Regions from separate parts of the Paenibacillus sp. FSL H8-0332 genome, predicted to be linked through region 4. Evidence: riboswitches for the same ligand, from Rfam matches in the RefSeq annotation. Region 4 holds a riboswitch; each other region holds the start of a gene.
The links. Region 4 has a riboswitch for cyclic di-GMP ahead of NST43_RS00805 (choice-of-anchor A family protein). Riboswitches for the same ligand answer to the same signal wherever they lie in the genome.

Region 1 (3,112 bases), 960 kb from region 4:
CGCAGCCTGGAGATCGCGGATCAGGCTTTCGAGGTGGCTGTATTTACCCTCCAGCAGCAGCATGACCACCAGGCCGTATTTCACGGATTGCTGGCGGGATTCCACGTTCTTGGCCAGCTGGCGCGCTGCCTCACGCAGTCCGTCCGCCTCAGTCCGCAGCAGGCTTGCGAGGCTGTGCAGACGATGCTGCTGTACCCCCGCGTGTCCGGCGTACAGGCCGCTGCCGGTGACCTGGCCGCTAACATAAATACTGCCGGTAGCTATAATTGTGGATTGGCGTATATCTCCATAGACGTACACATTACCCAGGGCTTCGATACGTACAGGTCCTTCCAGATCTCCCGGTACAATGACGTCGCCTGCAAACATAACATCGCCCGCAGTATCCGCCGTCTCCCTGGTCAGCAGACGGACCGGAGGGAAATCACATATCCGGACGCTGCCGTTTCCTCCGCAGATGCGGGGTCTGCCGGTATGCCGGGCCACGATATTACCACAGGGGAGGAGCTTGGCATGGTTACCGGCAGCGAAGTAGATATCCTGCGGCGGGGGAGGGGGCAGGACTCTGCCGTCTGTGTCGAAGCCGGGAATGCCCTCTTCCGGCGGCAGTTTGCGGGCGAAGACTTCGCCTGCGAAGGTAAAGGGGGCTCCCGGGAAACGGAGATACTCCAAGGGTTCCGCAGGCTTCTGATCCGGGGCTCCCTGTCCCTGAAACATCCGGTTCCCCTCTAGTGTATGCTCAGGCAGCAGGAATTCCAGCCGTGCTTCCTTGCCGGGCAGCGGGGCTCTTCCTTCAGCGATGCATACGGGAAGATATGTAGGGTTCTCCAGCTCCGCGTACAGGGCGGGAATGTTCAGGTTGCGCAGAATAAAACGGTTGTCCAGTGAGGCGATAATCTGTTCTATAGTGAGCGTGGACAGCAGCATCGCCGGGTTGGGCTGGGCACGGACGACCGCCTCGAAAGCAGCGGGACAGTTGACCAGATTCCAGGCGTACTTCTCTGCACGGTATAGAGTGAAGTGGACCTTGAGCTTGTCAGGCGATACGGTAATTTCGTATTGCGGCTTCTCGCAGATCTCCCAGGTGATATAATCCGCCTTCGTCACCTCGGTTGGTTCTGTAACGGTCTTCCAGTTGATCTTCAGGACAACAGGGTGGATCGCAGAAATCCGGGCGGGAGCGCCTCCGGGCAGCGGAGGCGTAATGAATATCTGGTTGTCCTGCACGAGGATAATTCCATTCTTATCTCCATGTGTCCCGTCAGAAGCTCGGCCCTCCACAGAGAATGAATCCAGGAGCCCTTTACGTTCGAGCATCAGGGACTCTACGAATTCATATCGGCTTGGTTCGATATAATGCTGCGGCATGGTTGTAACCTCACTTTTTCGTATGATCAATGGCAATTCGTACAGAAAAAGAACATCATCAAGCCCGGGAGGACTTCCCGTGAACAGCCGGCTTAAGTGGTCTCTATTGGCAGCCTGGCGACCTTAAACGCGGGATTTGGCGTTCTTAGGCCCATGGCTTTGCGTCCTGCCCTTTCGGGAAGTTTGCCTTTAGAAATAGATCAATGATATACATCCTGTAGAGGTGGTTATTTGTAGTCGACTGTAATCGACAAAAAGAGTCATAAATAGTTCTTGCGTGGCATTAACTTCTGCAAACAAGCTTAATTCTAGTACTTAAAGAGCTATTTTTCAACTATATTATGCCTATTTATCAAAAAACTCGAAATATGCAGCTCTATTTCGACAAAAAAACTGGTTTCCCAGCGCTTACATCTTATGGAAGCCATGAGAACAAGAAAAGGGGGAACTGTCCTCTGCGCCCGGCAGGTGGAAAAAGAAAAAAGCAGCGGACGGCCAAATGTTCACGGCAGCGACGACCAAGCTTTGTGTTTTTGTGTAATGTATATGTTAGATATGTAAATAAACACAAACATTCAGTATATTATTTCGTAATAAAACCGAAGACATCCCAAATTCATTGTAATATAATCTAACTCATACCAAGGAAACGCGAATTAATGTTAACTAAAATAACATTAATGGAGATAGCGACATCAGGAGAGGAGCATAAATCATGCAGATTGCAGCAACACCTTACATCTGGCCTTATGACGGGGCAGTTGACCCGGCGAAGACAGCGCTGATGATTATCGACATGCAGACGGATTTTTGCGGCAAGGGCGGTTACGTCGAGAGAATGGGTTATGACCTCTCATTAACGGCAAGAGCGATTCAGCCCATTCAGCGGCTGCTGGCACGTATCCGGGACATCGAAGGGTTCACCGTGATCCATACCCGCGAGGGGCATAAGCCGGATCTGTCGGATCTGCCGGCGAACAAAAGGTGGCGCAGCCGCCAGATCGGGGCCGAGATCGGCTCCGAAGGACCGGCGGGACGAATCCTCGTGCGGGGGGAGCGCGGCTGGCAGATCATTGAGGAGCTGGCGCCTGCCCACGGAGAGTACATTATAGACAAGCCGGGCAAAGGCAGCTTTTATGCAACGGACCTGGACCTGATCCTGAAGAATAAAGGAATTACCCATCTGATTCTGACCGGTATTACTACCGATGTCTGTGTACACACCACGATGCGGGAGGCCAATGACCGCGGGTACGAGTGTCTGATCCTTGCGGATTGCACGGGAGCAACGGATGAAGCGAATCACCTGGCGGCGCTGAGTATGGTTCAAATGCAGGGCGGGGTGTTCGGCAGTGTAAGTGATTCACAAGCGGTGCTGCGTGCGCTGGAGCAATACTAAATCATTCATAAACGGGGGAATAACCATGTGGAACAAGTCCAGAACGAAAGCGCTGATGCTGTTAACCTCGCTAATGCTGCTCCTGACTGCCTGCGGTAACCATACGGAAGCCGGGAAGGCCGAAGGCCAGGGAGCGGAAGGCTCGGGCGAGCTGAAAAAGGTGGTGCTCCGGCTGAAGTGGATTCACCAGGCGCAGTTTGCCGGCTTTTATACCGCAGTGGAAAAAGGCTTCTATAAAGAAGCGGGGCTGGATGTTGAGATCCGTCCGGGGGGCTCGGATTTCCCGGCTGTGCAGATGGTAGCTTCCGGCAGTGAGGAGTTCGGAGTTACCGGTGCTGACCAGGT
Region 2 (3,112 bases), 580 kb from region 4:
TTCTCCAAGCAAGCCATTCTGAGCAGGCTTATTCTCCGTCTCACCGGAGGTTGGGACCGGCTTCTGGATCGGCGCAACGGTTGGTGTCGGAATTGGCATTGGTGTTGCGGTTGGTGTCGGCGTTACTGTTGGCGTCGGTGTTGGGGTTGCGGTTGCTGTAGGCGTCGGCGTTGCGGTTGGCTTAGGAGCCGCCGCCGGAGCAGACCAGGCCTTATATTGGTCACGGGTTAGTGTGTAGCTGTCATTCATGAAATTCTTGATCGTCGCCGTGCTGTTATTCTCATAGAGCATCTTGCCCCAGTTCATCATGAACACATAATTCTGCTGGGTCAGCTTCAGCTTCGAGATGTTCGGCATTTCGCCGTTCTCGCCGATGCCGATCGGTTTGCCGCCAGCCAGGCTGGTCAGATCATCATGATATTTATTCGAGTAGTCGTTATTATATATATCTGCTGCCAGCACATCCACTCTGTCCGCGCCCGGATAGGTCCGTGCATAGGGATCAGAGTTGGCATTCGGCGCATTCGGGTTCCATACCCAAATCAGATTATTTAACTGATGAACGTTCACGAACCGGTCATACATAATATTCCATAGTGCAGTGAAGTTGTCTTTCTTGCCCCACCAGAACCAGCCGCCGTTCATTTCATGGTACGGTCTCCAGAGGATCGGAACCTTAGCATCCCGCAGGCTTTTCAGAGAGACAGCTACTTTATCCAGATCAGTGATCAGCGCATTATACTCTGTAGTGCCGGGGGTTACGTATTTGTTGAATTGCGCTTGGGTGATTGACTTCTGCACATTGGACCATTCGTGCTTGGTGCCCGGCAGGTTCTGGTGGAAGGTCATGGCGACAATTCCGCCCGCTCTGGACCAGTTCGTCGCACTCCAGACGATGTTTTTGCGTTGTGCAGCTACTCCGCTCTCACTCTGTCCACCGATGGCTCCAAGCTCATAACCATGTAGTGCTGCGTATTGTCCGCTTGTTCCCTTCAGCTTGTTGCTCAGCTCATCAGGACTCTCGAAATAGTCATGCTGGCCTGTAATGATTCCATTTCCCGAGATATCATACAGATTGTTCAGCAGCTTGACCGCCTCAGGGGAGGCATTAGGGTTCACTGGCCCTCCTTCCGAGGAGGCAGCCTTGACGGTGGAAGGGGCGATTCCCAGTCCCACGGGTACAGCAGACAATACCACGGCCAGCGACAACACAGCGCAGAACAAACGAGACTTACGGTAAGTTTTCACAATATTCTCTTCCTTTCGGTAGCCAGGCTGCCACTCTTGCGAAGGCCCTATAGCTTTGCGTCCCTATCTTTCGATTAGGTTTGCCATTGTCGTTTTGGAAGGATCAATCCCTCTTACCTTAAGTATCGTCTCTATGCAAATTTAATGTATAGTAATGTCGAAATTATCCCAAAAAATAGTTCTTAATGCCTGATTTGAAATTGTAACATTTGGTTAAATAGATAAGTTAGACCTACGAAATGAACTGATGTAGAGCTATATCCTCCCAGTCCAGAGTAATACGAATGTTATCCTCCTCTACGAGCTCCGACCCCGTCTGCACCTCAATGAACTCCACATCGGTAAGAGCAAGAATGGCATGCTTGGTTCCTTCCGGTATCCGCACCACATCTCCCGCCTTCACCGTATGCATCTTCTCATTGATGACAATGCTGGCTTCTCCGCTGATGAAGGTCCAGATTTCACTGCGTTTGTGATGCAGCTGATAGCTGATATTTTTACCTTCATTGATGAAAATCCGCTTGGTCAGCACCTCGTTGCCCTCGTCATATTTCACATAGTCAATCACCTTGTAGTGACCCCAGCGGCGCTCCTCGTACATCGGTCTTTGTTCAAAAGACTTCAGCACTTCCTTGATCCGCGGACTCTCAGTCTTGTGCGTCACCAGAATGCCGTCCGGGCTGGCGGCGATAATCAGATCCTTCGCCCCGATTACCGTAATCGGAATATCCAGCTCGTTAATGAGGCAGGTGCCCTCGGAGTCAGCGGTCACAAAGCCTTTGCCGACATGGTTGCTGGTCATTTCCTCGGTCAGGGTGTTCCAGGTACCCAGGTCCTTCCAGAATCCGGCGTATGGCTGTACGACGATGTTCTCCTCTTTCTCCACCACTTCGTAATCAAAGCTGATCGAGGACAGTAGCTTATACTGCTTCTGCAGCTCTTCGTAATTCAGCGGCAGCCCTTTGCGCTGCAGGATATCCAGCAGGTAACCCAGACGGAAGGCGAACACTCCGCAGTTCCAGAGCGCGCCCTGGCTGATCAGCTCCTCGGCCTGCACGCGGTCCGGCTTCTCCTGGAAGTGGCTGACCTGCAGGTAACCATTGGCTCCCGCATCGGCGCCCGTTGGAATGATGTAGCCGTATTTCTCCGAAGCATGCTCGGGAACTACGCCCATCAGCGCCAGGTTCGCCCCGCTCACCAGCATGGTGTTCTCCAGCTGCAGCACCGTTTCGAAAAAGGAGGATTCCACGTATGGGTCCACCGGCAGAATCGCCACGGTCTCGCTTGGGGACACCCCCGCGATGGAATACAGATAGGCCGCCGTCAGCGCAATGGCCGGGAAGGTATCCCGCCGCTCCGGCTCCACGATGATCGGCACCTCGCTGCCGAGCTGGCTCTGGATCATCTCCACCTGGCTGCGTCCGGTCGCCAGATAAGAGGACCCTGCCATGCCGTTCTCCTCCAGCTGTCTCCATACCCGTTGTACCATCGATTCCGGTTCACCTGCCGGGCTTTCCAGTACCTTCAGAAATTGCTTAGAGCGTGAATCATTGGACAACGGCCAGAGCCGCTTGCCGGAGCCGCCTGATAGAAGTACTAGTTTCATAGTGAACCCTCCATATCGTATTGTTATTGGGTATTTCTTGTTGCGGAGCTGTGAGTTAAAATCCCGCCTGTTATGAGGGTCGCTGCAAGTAATTTTGGGCTTACGGCCGCTGTTGTATTTGGATTTCCTGATTAGAACCGCTCCTCGCGGTAGAAATCCAAATACAAAGGCGGACGCTAACGCTCCTACAGCTCCAAAATTCCTCTCCGCTCCATTTCATAACAGGCTGTGCTTTTACATCCGCTTCGCCCGCAGGCG
Region 3 (3,112 bases), 3.3 Mb from region 4:
AAGCCGAAGGCATGCGCAAGAACATCCAGGCTACCCAGAAGGTGGCGGATACGATCGAAGCCCTGTCGCAGAACGCGCGCGGCATTACGATGATTACCAAGACGATTACCGAAATTGCTGAACAGACCAACCTTCTGTCACTCAATGCCTCCATTGAAGCCGCCCGTGCAGGCGAGCATGGCCGTGGCTTCGCTGTCGTTGCCCAGGAGGTGCGCAAACTGGCCGAGGAATCCACCGCTTCAACCAAAGAGGTGTTCGGGCTGGTACGCAGCATTGAAGCGGATATCAAGCAGGCCATTGATAACATCGCCATCAACGAAGAGGTAGTCCAGGTACAGAATGAGATGATAACGGAGACGGCCAATATCTTTGCTCAAATTGTACATAGCGTCCAATACATAACCGAGCAGATCGCCTCCTTCTCCGCAGAGAGTGATCTTATGCTGGAGAGCGCGCTCAAGATCTCCGGGGCGATCGAGAATATCTCAGCCATCACCCAGGAGACCGCCGCAGGGACCGAAGAGGTATCCGCAGCGATGAACGAACAGATTCACGCGCTGCAATCCGTAGCTGAGGAGACAGAGAAGATGACCTCCGCAGTCTTCAATCTGCAAAAAACGATTCATATTTTCAAATTTTAGCCTCGGCACAAAGAGACACGCCTGCGGAATTTTCTGCGGGAGGTGTCTCTTTTTTTGGGCAAAACAAAGAATGTTATGTAATATTCACAAATTGTTGAAATTGTGCATAACACGAAGAATCCTGTTTTGCACTTCTTTACTTTAAATGTTCTAGTACCATAGCTTAACTAGTAGCAGACTCTCCAGCATGCCAATACTTAAGACCTATTAACAGATATTTCAATCCTGTATTTCTCATAAAATCATAACGTTTTGCAGCGAACCCGGGATGCAATGAGGCTTTGTGCTCACTTTACAAAATTATAGCCCTTAATATTCATTTGCATTTTAAGACTTTAGTCTTCCAGAGACAACCATTTTCAAAAGTTTGAAAATCCAAATATCTAGCGATTTTTACTCCTGAATATTCGCTAAATTCCGAGCTTCTTCTCACAAGGGTTATTGACAAAAGAGGAGCAAGGAATATATTGTAAAGGAAAATTCTCCTTTGCTTAATTTATAACCGCATACCGGCAAAATTCACCGAAAGGGAATGACGCAAAGCCATGGATCTACAGTCTCATTTCTGAAGTGGGATCATGACAGCCAGGTTGCTGAAAAACTGTGAACGCCTTAGGTTTCGCGTTTGATTATGGTGATTCGTGCAACAGGCCTGTGCTCCTATTTTTGAGTACAGGTTTTCTATTGCTGACGTATACAAATAACAACTTGCGGGGTGGATGTTCTGAAGACAGTTGCAGATTATATGGCGGAAGCATTACGTAATCTAGGAGTGACACATTCTTTTGGAATCATTGGCAAGTCTATTTGCCCCATCGCTTTGAAAATGGTTGACTATGGCATACAGTTTATTCCCGGCCGGCACGAATCCAGCTCCGGCTTCGCAGCCAGCGGTTATGCTCTGAAGACCGGCAGCCTCGGGGTAGCCTTCGGCACCTCCGGTCCGGGCGGAACGAACCTGCTCACCGCAGCAGCGCATGCCAAGGCCAATAATCTTCCCGTCCTCTTTATCACTGGCCACCAGTCCATCAAGGAGCTGGGCATTCCCCAATGTCAGGATTCCTCTTCCTATCTGGCTGATTTGGCGGATATGTTCCGGCCGGCCACCCTCTTCAGCAAGCTTGTTGAACGCGGCGATCACTTCAGCACGATTTTCAACCATGCCCTATCCATCGCCCTCGGTGACAAAAAAGGTCCGGTCCATCTCTGCATTCCGTTTGATGTGCAGACAGAGCGGCTCGCGGAATGCCGGATTGTTCTGCCGGAACGCGAAGGGCTGGTCAGCTACCAAAACTATGAACGGGTTATTTCGGCGATCAATGAATCCGCCCGACCTCTGATCATTGCCGGTAAAGGCGTCAACCGCTCGGGGGCCCATCAGGAACTGGTCCAGCTGGCCGAAACCTTCAACATTCCTGTAGTCACCTCTCCAGGCGGCAAAGGCGCCATAGCTTATGATCACCCGCTCTATCACGGTCCTGTCGGCGTTGGCGGCTCCTCGCACGGGGATGAATTACTGAACAATAGCGACCTGTTCATTGTTCTGGGCTCCCGTCTCAGCGATATGACCATCTGCAACCTCAAGCTGGAGAATCATCCCCAGCAGCTGATCCAGTTCGATGTAGATCCAACCTTTGTCGGCAAAATACTGTCCTCATCCACCATCGCTGTCGGCGGGGATTTGCGGGACAACCTGGCGCTGTATCTCCAGAAGCTGGACTCCTCTGCGGTTACCAAGCATGAAATCACAATCTCCAATGATTACAATGACGAGCTGCCCGTGCTGGACGGGCTCTCTCTGGCTTCGGTATTGAGCACGATGAGCGATCTGATTCCGTACAACAGCAGCGTGTTTGTAGATGACGGCAGCCATGGCTTCAATGCTGTGAAATGGTTCAATGTGCGCAGGCCCGGCAGCTTCATATTCGATGCCTACTTTGCCTGCATGGGCAATTCAATTGGCATGGCGATCGGCGCCAAGACCGCCTCACCCGGGGAGACTGTCTTCTGTATTACCGGGGACGGCTGTTTTATGATGCTCGGAGCTGAAATAAACACCGCCGTTTGCCAGGACATTCCGGTGATTTTCATCGTGGTGAACAATATGCAGCTGGATATGGCGCTCAAGGGCATGGAGAAAACTACCGGCCGGATTGACGGTACGATCTTCGAGGTTCCGATGGATGCCGTGAAATTCGCCGAATCTCTGGGTGCAGCCGGCTTTCGCTGTGAGACGCAGGAAGAGTTCGAAGCGGCAATCCGCGAAGCTGTAGCCCTTAACAAGGCAGCTGTCATTGAGCTGTTGACTGACCGAGATGAGATGCCTCCTACGGCCCACCGTACACTGGATCTTACGTAAGGAAGCCGTTTTCACACACCTTTTCCAACTTACTATCAGGAGGCCAAAGCGTGAACAAGAACATGAACAGCGGACTCGATCATTTCACTGATCTCTCAGGAGATTATGGGGC
Region 4 (3,112 bases):
AAGGCGATCTGCCGGACGGAGCCGTATCAGTCGTTACTTGCCCGTCATGGCTACACTGCAGACAATCTGCCAACGGGCAAGATCATTGCAGTCAGCCGCATTGCGGATTGCTGTGAGGTGACGCCGGAGCTTGCGCAGCAGGGCTGGCCGGGTGGCAATGAATATGTATTCGGCAATTATGCCGAGGGAAGGTATGCCTGGAAGCTGGAAAAGGTTGTTCCACTGGTACATCCTATATCTGCTAAGGGACGCCTGGGGTTCTGGGAATATCCTGTGCTGGAAGAGGAATTGTGAATTTCCTGACGACATTTTGAAGAAAAATTGCTCCAGATTGGCTGCCGGCTGGTATAATTGGGATATTCGGCGGGAAATCTTCCTATATATAAGGATAGTTGTGCTCTGAGGCGGTTACCGCTGGAGAGGGGCAGGAATGCCGGGAAGGAGCGTATGCATAATAGATGGGAAGCCTTCTAATTGCATGGCTTTGTATGCTTTGTTTGTTTCTTGCGTTCAGGGATCAGGTAAGCCGGAGAATCCTGTACCCGGTAGCTGTAGTGGTTATATGCGGCACGTTGGGGTATTGGACGTTATTAATGTAGCCGCATCCGGGCGATCATTTGATGTAGAAGTCTGCCGCTTGCGGCAGGCTTCTTTTGTTAGCGCTGCTTCATCTTCTCCATACCCAGATATCTGCGCATATGCAGAGTGGCCTGGGCGGCAATCACATCATCCAGCAGCAGCATCCGCTCGTGATAACCCCTACAGATGAATTTGGCTTCAACGCCTGCCTCCAGCCGCTGCTGTTCATAGACCTTCAGACCACGGGCGCGCATCCCGGCACGGACCTCCCGCAGATCGGCAGAAGCGGCATGGACGGCCGTCTGGATCACCTCCAGATAAGGCGCAGGCGTGCGCAGCTCTGAGGATATAGCAGAAGCATCGCGCTCGAAGGCGGATAGAATAAGCGGCAGCAAAATATAGGATTTGACCAGCAGGTTGTCCTGGCTCTCTGCTCTTTGCATCCTTCTCAACCCCTCAAAGAGAACGTATATTCGCATTGTAACTCATCCTTCAAAAAATAATCAATGGGTTTTATAAACTAATCCTAATAATGTGACATTTTTCACAATAAAATAGAATGAATTATTTTATATTAAAATTGAAACATTAAAGATAGAGGATTAAAAAATTTCAGCTCAAAGGAGAATGGCAATGAGTCATGAAGGAAGTCTCCGCCGTGGTTTAGTATTCGGGATCATTCTAAGTGTTCCGCTCTGGGTATCGATGATTGGCTGGGTTCAGCTGTTCGGGTCTGCCTAGGCGACATTTTTATTCAAAATATATGAATTCTATTTGCAGGTGTCGTCCCTATGGGCGGCACTTTTTTTTCGAGCTGAGATGCCCATAAATAGGTAAAATTGCATTGAACAGGAGCAGATGATGAGTAGAGGTGGGCTGAGGGCGATAAAATAGGACGAATGTATCAAATTTTAATGATATAAATTGATAGTATTATAGAAAAGAGAGACAAACGGCTACAGCCAATCCTCTGATTTCTCGACTTTTTTCGTCACTAGATAAAAAAGAGACTCGTCCCTTAACCCTTATGGTACAAGGGATCAATGAGGAACCATCGTAAAAAATAATTTCAAAAAATATACTGGGAGTGGATTGACAATAGGGTGGGAGAGCGGATAAACTGAAATTAGTACAAAAGTAACAAATGTCATAGACTCAACAATGAATTTACATAAGCAAATTATAATTTCATATCGAAATCATGTACAAACGCAAACCGTATCGAAAGAACGGGACGCAAAGTCAGGAATCTACTGTCTCAAAAGTTGAGGCTAGGGTCGTCCGGCCGCCGTGAAGCTAACCCTTCTTGGCGGTCTTTTTTGTTGTTATAGTCTCGTGACAGATTCATAGAATAGTAACTAGGAGGTGTGGACTATTGAAGAAAAGAGTGCGTAAAACAGCCGCCATCATTATGGCGGGCCTATTGACCTTATCCAGTGCCTTTACGTGGGGGACGGATGTTAGAGCAGCTTCAGGGGTGCCGTATACGCCAACACCGGTTTTGGGTGTCGCAGGGAATTTTAATGCTTTTATCCTCGGGGATTTTAAACAAGCCAATGATCAGATTGAGGGCCGCCTGGCAGCGGCAGGGAACATTACCCTCTCCGGAGGTTACGGAGTAGCCAGAGCATACAGTGGTGCTGCGCCGACGGATGTACTTGTGGCCGGTAAGAATTTTGTACATTCAGGCAGTGGAGAGATCTATGGGAATGTGGTATTTGGGGATAGCTTTACAGCCAATGAGCCTGGTGTCAACATCAAAGGCGGGAAGAAAAATGCCAGCCCGATTGATTTTGCAGCCGAGCAGCAGATGCTGATCTCCCGTTCCACAGAGTATGGGGCTTTGGCCGACACGAATGAGATTGGCGATAATCATTATGGACAGCTCAAGATAAGTGCACCGGATCGTTTCAATGTAGTTCATTTGGATGCTTCGACACTGGCGAAGACCAACTATATCGAATTCAACATTGCCCAGAACGCTACGCTGATTATTAATATAAGCGGGTCTACAGTCAATGTGCCGAGCTTTTCAATGAGTAACGGCAGAGCCAGTCAAGTATTGTTCAACTTTTACGAAGCCTCTGAGGTGAATATCGAATATACCTCATTCTTCGGGACGATCCTCGCACCTAGAGCGGATGTTCATTATAAAGGAGCAGAGCTGTACGGAACCCTGATTGCAAAATCTTTTAGCGGCGGGGTAGAGATGCACCTGGGATTGTACGAAGGAGAGGGGCCGCCGCCGAGTCCGACGCCGACCGCAACGCCGACACCTAGTCCATCACCGACACCAACGGCTACACCAACACCAACCGTGAAGCCAACGCCGACGGTAACACCAACACCAACCGTGAAGCCAACACCGACGGCAACACCAACACCAACCGTGAAGCCAACACCGACGGTAACGCCTACACCTACAGTGAAACCTACACCAACAGTAAAACCTAGCCCGACACCTGTGTGCACTCCAACTCCAAAGCCAACACCTACCGTGAAGCCGACACCAACAGTAAAACCTAGCCCGACA

Region 1: another riboswitch for cyclic di-GMP. It lies ahead of NST43_RS29445 (flagellar assembly protein A); the one in region 4 lies ahead of NST43_RS00805 (choice-of-anchor A family protein).
Region 2: another riboswitch for cyclic di-GMP. It lies ahead of NST43_RS03300 (PA14 domain-containing protein); the one in region 4 lies ahead of NST43_RS00805 (choice-of-anchor A family protein).
Region 3: another riboswitch for cyclic di-GMP. It lies ahead of NST43_RS19370 (thiamine pyrophosphate-binding protein); the one in region 4 lies ahead of NST43_RS00805 (choice-of-anchor A family protein).

Annotation. Positions count from the first base shown of each region.
Region 1 covers NZ_CP150145.1:6,766,171-6,769,282, reverse strand. The annotation lists gene NST43_RS29445 (flagellar assembly protein A) at 1-1,398, opposite strand, end outside; cyclic di-GMP riboswitch class I at 1,474-1,566, opposite strand; gene NST43_RS29440 (hypothetical protein) at 1,795-1,929, shown strand; gene NST43_RS29435 (isochorismatase family cysteine hydrolase) at 2,084-2,767, shown strand; gene NST43_RS29430 (ABC transporter substrate-binding protein) at 2,793-3,112, shown strand, end outside.
Region 2 covers NZ_CP150145.1:767,802-770,913, reverse strand. The annotation lists gene NST43_RS03300 (PA14 domain-containing protein) at 1-1,248, opposite strand, end outside; cyclic di-GMP riboswitch class I at 1,263-1,343, opposite strand; gene NST43_RS03295 (sugar phosphate nucleotidyltransferase) at 1,481-2,854, opposite strand.
Region 3 covers NZ_CP150145.1:4,466,717-4,469,828, forward strand. The annotation lists gene NST43_RS19365 (methyl-accepting chemotaxis protein) at 1-641, shown strand, start outside; cyclic di-GMP riboswitch class I at 1,143-1,239, shown strand; gene NST43_RS19370 (thiamine pyrophosphate-binding protein) at 1,357-3,000, shown strand; gene NST43_RS19375 (carboxymuconolactone decarboxylase family protein) at 3,051-3,112, shown strand, end outside.
Region 4 covers NZ_CP150145.1:186,116-189,227, forward strand. The annotation lists gene NST43_RS00795 (ASCH domain-containing protein) at 1-294, shown strand, start outside; gene NST43_RS00800 (hypothetical protein) at 657-1,022, opposite strand; cyclic di-GMP riboswitch class I at 1,780-1,872, shown strand; gene NST43_RS00805 (choice-of-anchor A family protein) at 1,955-3,112, shown strand, end outside.